DNA from 3 places in the Metabacillus sp. B2-18 genome. Region 2 is predicted to be linked to each of the others. Evidence: riboswitches for the same ligand, from Rfam matches in the RefSeq annotation. Region 2 holds a riboswitch; each other region holds the start of a gene.
What was found. Region 2 has a riboswitch for cyclic di-GMP ahead of LPC09_RS12065 (sensor domain-containing diguanylate cyclase). Riboswitches for the same ligand answer to the same signal wherever they lie in the genome.
Positions count from the first base shown of each region.

Region 1 (2,275 bases), 1.9 Mb from region 2:
TTAAAATTGAAATGCACTTCCTACCTGATGTGTATGTCCCATGTGAAGTTTGTCATGGGAAACGATACAACCGTGAAACATTGGAAGTTACCTACAAAGGGAAAAACATTTCTGATATCTTAGAAATGACAGTCGAAGATGCAGTAACGTTTTTCGAAAATATTCCTAAGATTAAACGAAAGCTGCAAACGATTTTTGATGTAGGGCTTGGTTACATTACTCTTGGTCAACCCGCAACGACACTTTCCGGTGGGGAAGCACAGAGGGTGAAACTTGCATCAGAACTGCACCGACGTTCAACAGGTAAATCACTCTACATCCTTGATGAACCAACAACAGGCTTACATGTTGATGATATCGCAAGACTCTTAAAAGTTCTTCAACGCCTAGTGGATAATGGTGATACCGTTCTTGTCATCGAGCATAACCTTGATGTTATTAAAGGTACCGATTATATTGTTGATCTTGGTCCTGAAGGTGGAGACAAAGGTGGTCAGATCGTAGGGTTTGGTACACCAGAGGATATTATGAATAACGAACAATCTTATACAGGTAAATATTTAAAGCCAATTATAGAGCGCGATCGTGAGCGAATGAGAAATCTGATTAAAGAAAAAGAAGAAGTAGCGCAAAGTTAATTTGGTTAATTTGAGGTAGGGGCTGAATGATATGTTCAGCCTCTTTATCTATTTTTCATATCTAAGAAGTAGAGTTAATATAGTAAATGGGAAAAATGTCATTATTTGTCGAACGGTTGGTGAAATTGTAATAATTTGTTGTGGTATAATAGACCTACAAAATGATAAAGGCAAACTTATTGAAAAATAAGGGCGCAAAGCCAAGGACCTAAGGTAGATCATCTACTATGGTAGCCTAGCCGCCGGAGAATATTTTACTATTGTAAAGTGAGCGAGTATTCTTCTCGTTCACTTTTTTTCTAACAAAGGGGGGATTTACGTGACGATCAACGAAGGAAACATCTATCATCATTTTCAACCTATTTTTTCATTAAAGGATAAGAAAAGGATTGGTTATGAGGGACTTCTAAGATCTACTGATTTTTCTAATCCGGAATTATTTTTTCAACAAGCAATCATAAACAATCAATTATATCAACTAGATACTCAGTCCGTTTACAAAGCTCTTAAAATGTTTCGCCCGAATGAATCAAAAGAAAAGCTATTTCTAAACATTTTTCCATCAACTATTTTCCATCATGATTTTCTGGATTTCATAAACAAGCTAGCTACAGAAAAGTTGCTATCCAATCGAAATATCACATTTGAATTATCAGAGGTTGAGACTGTTAGAGATCTTGCACAATTAAAAGAGAGAATTGCTATTTTAAGAAATTATGGTATTAGTATTGCATTTGATGATGTAGGAAAGGGTAAAGCGTATATACAAGATATTATTGAGCTTGACCCCGAATATATAAAACTCGATCGCTATTTTTCCAAAGATTTGCACCGGTCAGAAAAAAAACAAGCATTTATCTATTTAATATTAGAGTATTGCAGACGATATAATAATACTGTCATTCTCGAAGGCATAGAAACAGTGGAAGACTTACAGATAGCTCAAAGCCTATCCGTTCCATTAGGCCAAGGTTTTTTACTAGGGAGACCGCAGTTATTAAGCAATTATGCTGATGTTAGTAATGGCTAATCAGAATACCAGAGAATAATATTAGGAAAGAATAGCGACCCTGTTACTTTATAATATTTAGTTTTGTATAAGGAAGAGATATTGGTATAAGGGTAGCGATCCTGCCACTTGCTAATAACGCGTTTAATTCCAAGATGTACATGCTTGGATTAAAGGTGTTTTTTTGTTTTTTACTAAATCAGACAAAAGGAGATATTTACATCATGAAATTAACAATCAAACGGAAATTAATAGGAAGCTTCCTAATCGTCTCATTGATCTTTGGGATCGCTTCATATGTGTCATATTCCAATATGAAGCAGTCAAATGAATCATACAATTATATTGTTGAAACTGTTAATGAGGTACGTGCAATTACTCAATCTATTCAAACCGATTCAGCGCTACAATCAGGATATTATCGTGCATTCTTACTATATGGTGATAATAGCTATCGAGACAAAATGAATGAAGCGAATGATCGTATTAATGCGGCAATTTTGAAAGGGAAAGAATTATCCACTTTGCAGGAAACGGTTGATCGTTTGAATACAATTGAGAACTCGAATATTGAGTTTAGAGAAAAGGCAAATCAAATTCTGGATGAAAGTTTAGTTGATAAAGAGAA
Region 1 is NZ_CP088245.1:4,329,042-4,331,316, reverse strand. Features, by position in the region: gene uvrA (excinuclease ABC subunit UvrA) at 1-638, shown strand, start outside; cyclic di-GMP riboswitch class I at 798-885, shown strand; gene LPC09_RS21920 (EAL domain-containing protein) at 958-1,668, shown strand; gene LPC09_RS21915 (methyl-accepting chemotaxis protein) at 1,872-2,275, shown strand, end outside.
Region 1: another riboswitch for cyclic di-GMP. It lies ahead of LPC09_RS21920 (EAL domain-containing protein); the one in region 2 lies ahead of LPC09_RS12065 (sensor domain-containing diguanylate cyclase).

Region 2 (2,275 bases):
ATTCGATTTTGAAAAAATGTTTGATGTGCTTTTATAAACTTTTCTTTATCAACACCATTTAAAAAAGACAGAATCGAATTTTGAATAAGTTCCTTATTGCTAACACCTAGATAATTGGCTACCTGAGGACTAGCCTCATGAACAACCGCATCTTCATCCATAAGGAGGATCCCTAGTGGAGATCGCTGAAACAAGATGTTATATCGTTTCTCATACGATGATAAATAATCATATTTTGACATACTAAGGAAAATGGCGTATGCCCAAAATAATGAACCGTGCGGAATTAAGAAAGTGATAAATGATAAATTCGTATTTTGTAAAAGGATGGAGCCTACCAACATCGTTAAGGTCCATACAAAAAATAAGATCATACCTTTGAACCATAATACTGCAGCTTGATTTCCCTTTTTCATTTCCTTTATGGTTAAAAATACGTTTACTATAAGATACGCAAAATCCACAATCCATAACAAGATCAGACCGGGACCTGGAATAAACATAGGTTTTAATGCGGTCTCATCAAATTCGTTTAACATCCATGAATCAAAAGGAATCGTTGCAATCACAACGATTCCTGGAATAAATAATAGCTTAAATAATTTCCCGTTTTTCATTTTATACATATTAGCATTGATTAAAAAAAGATGCAGGGATAACAAAGCACTAACGGCAATTGACCCATTTATCCAGTAAACAACAATTTTATCAAGATACTTAGGATAAATAAGGCTAGATGTAAATACCCCAAAAAACCATAGAGACGACGATAGAAAAAATAAACTACATGTAATATGCTTCCGACACTTTCGATTATGACCATAAACCATACCTGCCAAAAAAATAAAAATAATCGCAGGAATCAGATACATGATACTGAAAAAGAAAATTTGCAAAACCCTCACCTACTAATTAACACTAATATGTTATAATTTCTCGCTTATATTTTGGAACCCAATTTCATATAAAGAATACTGACAAAACACAAAAAAACTGCTTACACAGCAGTTTTTTGACATGATTTGTAACCCGGCTATCATGCTGTGCGTAGACCCGTGGCTTTGCGTCCTATGCTTTCACATAGTTTGCCAGAAATATATGATTAACTTCATTATAGTCTATTTTTACTAGGAATAAAATACTGTTAGATAGTAATGGGTTCTGCCAATTTATGACTTCTACATAAAAGCCTGAGATGTATATTGAGTATTGGTATATTACCCATTGAAAGAAGATTAGGCAAACTTCTTTAATTACTATTAATGAACCAACGCTTGACTCATTAATCATTGTAATTGAAACAGGACTTGAGCAACAAAACAAGGATTGGTCGCAAAAAAGCAGTACATTGAGATTGACGAGATCACCTCGTTAACGTTTAAAACATTTTTAAGCAATATGAACTGCAATTAGTTTTTCTCCAATCGTTAATTGATGTTTAGGAGAAGAAAAAGTAAGAAAGGAAAGAATGCACTCTTCCCTTTTTAATGTGGTTCAATATGGATATGAACTCTTTCGATATTATAAATGTCTCGGAGTCTTTCCTCGATTTTATCTGTAATACCATGTCCTTCTACTACGGAAAGAGTAGATTTCACAAACACGATCGCATCTACTGTTGTTTGATTTCCTGATACGCGAGCCTTTATATCTTTTACAAACGTAACTCCTGGTGTATTTTTAATCGTTTCTTCTATCTCTTTTAACTTTTCCGCATCAAAGCCATCTGTTAAATCATGAACAGCTTCTCTAAAAATCCCATATGCAGTATGAATGATAATCAGCCCGACAATACCCGCAACAATTGGATCTAAAAAGCCCCAGCCTAAATATGCTCCAACAATCCCAATTACGGCACCTATACTAACTAACGCATCAGAACGGTTATCCTGAGAAGCTGCATATAGTGCCTTACTTTCAAGTTTTTTGGATAAATTGCGGTTATATCGATAAACAAAAAACATAAAAATAGCACAAAATAACGCAACGAATGCCGTAAACAGCTGTGGTGTAGTCTCTGCCGGAGATCTTAGATTATTAAAAGCATCAACAATAACTTGTATACCAACTGTAAACATAATGATTGAAGCAATTAATGAGGCAATCGTTTCTGCTCTTGAATGACCATATTTATGATTTTCATCGGCAGGCTTTTGGGCAATCCTTAATCCGACTAAAACAGTTACAGATGCAATTACGTCTGTTAAGTTATTTAACCCATCAGCTTTTAATGCATCTGAATTCCCAATATAACCGGAAATTAGTTTAACTGTAG
Region 2 is NZ_CP088245.1:2,392,325-2,394,599, forward strand. Features, by position in the region: gene LPC09_RS12065 (sensor domain-containing diguanylate cyclase) at 1-896, opposite strand, end outside; cyclic di-GMP riboswitch class I at 1,021-1,100, opposite strand; gene LPC09_RS12070 (cation diffusion facilitator family transporter) at 1,485-2,275, opposite strand, start outside.

Region 3 (2,275 bases), 990 kb from region 2:
CTTTAGTAGAAAACTTTCAAGATAAGCTAGAGAAATTAGAGCTAACACCGAAGATTCCGGATCTCTGTTTTACGATGACACCTTTGATTAAGCCACAAAGTGGAATTAAACGGATTGAACAGTTTATTATGCAATCTATTCATGAACAAGATCATTCCTGGGCGGATAAAGCGAGGGAAAGATGGAATGAAGATTTAAAGCTTTTGGATCATTTTTATGAAGATATGGATGAGAAGCCTGATTGTTATGAGGTGGAGAAGGAAGCATTGAGGGAGCTTTATGAGCCGCAGATAAATATTTCGGTTCAGAATGGTGGGATTTTTTATTTGACGCCGCAGGGGATATTTAAATAGAGTAAGGAGAATGGCAATCTTAGTGCGATTGTCATTCTTTTGTGTCTAGTTACTTCTACTATATCCTCCAAAATTAAAATATAGTTCGACAAAATGAATATTTGCTTGGAGCTATGTTCATTAAAGTTTTGTTAACAAAACTTCAGAAAAACTCACTTTTCTAATTCCCCTACGTAATTTACAGGCATATATACCCATCTTATATTACATAAATGTTAAAAACTCAAAATACACAAGAAAATTTTTGTCATCGACATCATTCTGCACACTTCCTAAAAATTCCCTTTTATAATATGAATAGTTAATAAGACAGACATAAACTAAGGACTTTCGCACAAAAAGATTATTTCTTTAGTAATAATATAATCAGTTCAAGGGCAAACCTATTGAAAAATAGGGACGCAAAGTCACAGGTCTAAAGTTTAAAACTATGATGGCTGGACTGCCTGGAATACAAGAGTATTTTAGGAGGATGAGATAGTTGAATAACGAAACGATACATAACCTGATTAAAGACAGGCAGCTTGACCATGAATGGGTCAAATTAATTTTAGAGGCACTTGAGATTGGTATAAGTGTAGAAGAAATAAAAGATTTCTTTATTAAAAAAGGAAATCCAACTACTTAACTCTTTCTCACAGAATTTTTTTAGAAAACCGTTCTCCATATCAAACAAAATCCTTCTTTATATGTTATAATAGCATTATTAAAGGAAGGTGACTTTGACGTGATTGGCCCACGAATAAAAAAATATAGAACCCAAAAAAACCTATCACTATCAGAACTAGCAGAACGAGCAGGAGTTGCAAAATCATATTTAAGTTCGATTGAGCGCAATCTCCAGTCAAATCCTTCTGTTCAGTTCTTGGAGAAAGTGTCATCTGTACTCGGTGTACCGGTAAATACACTTTTAAATGAACAAAACGAAACAGATCCCGAAGAACTTGACTTAGAATGGACTAAACTTGTTCAAGATGCTATGAAATCCGGTGTGTCTAAAGAACAGTTTAAAGAGTTTTTGGAGTTTAACAAGTGGAGACTTCAGAATGATCTTGATAAATGAGGCATAATTAATAGCTTACTTTTAGCTTTAAATTATGTCTTTTCTACTTAGTAAAAGTAAAATATTCCATTTAAAATATACCTATCTATTAACTAAAATAATCTAAAATCCATGCACCATGTAATAACATAACAAATGAATACAGAAGAGCAGCAAACGTAGTTAATAAAAACACTCCCTTATTATTAACTATATCTAACGATAGGTATACAATTAAACTCAGTAAAATTGATAAAGTAAACTTAAAAACGATAAAATACATAGGTTTCATAATGAACAAAGATTTCATAACTGGATTTGCTTCATCAATAATGTTCATGGTTAACCCTATATAAGTAAGAATTCCATCCACTATGTTTAATAATGCAAGATACAAGAAAACATACTTCAATATAGTACCTCCTAGATCTAAGGAATCTTTATATTCTCCAAACTAAATAGGGAATTTGTGCATGTAAGTATCTCCACTATCGGTCCCCCTTATACTAAAGTCGAAATAATTTAACCGAGCACTTTTTTGTTCATTACATATTCAACTTTATATTATATTTAATTCCTCTGGCTTATTGACCGACCTAATTAATTACATTCTATTTGTGAAAAAGCTAATTATTTTATTGTTTTTTACCTTTTCTGGCATTTCCTTATAAACCATTCTATTATTACAAACTAAATTTGCATTTTCTTGAAGAATAAATTTTGTCTCCACACCTATTTGTTTCTCAATTGCATCATAAGCATCCCGCAAATGAAATGAACGCATTGTAGTATTATGTGCATCTGAGGCAATAAAGTGTGTGAGATTATGATCTATAAGTTCAAAACTTAGTTTTTTCACTCTTTTTCCAAACATTCCGGT
Region 3 is NZ_CP088245.1:3,377,565-3,379,839, forward strand. Features, by position in the region: gene LPC09_RS17175 (YqhG family protein) at 1-353, shown strand, start outside; cyclic di-GMP riboswitch class I at 720-803, shown strand; gene LPC09_RS17180 (anti-repressor SinI family protein) at 835-981, shown strand; gene LPC09_RS17185 (helix-turn-helix domain-containing protein) at 1,081-1,416, shown strand; gene LPC09_RS17190 (DUF5658 family protein) at 1,505-1,807, opposite strand; gene LPC09_RS17195 (tyrosine-protein phosphatase) at 2,000-2,275, opposite strand, start outside.
Region 3: another riboswitch for cyclic di-GMP. It lies ahead of LPC09_RS17180 (anti-repressor SinI family protein); the one in region 2 lies ahead of LPC09_RS12065 (sensor domain-containing diguanylate cyclase).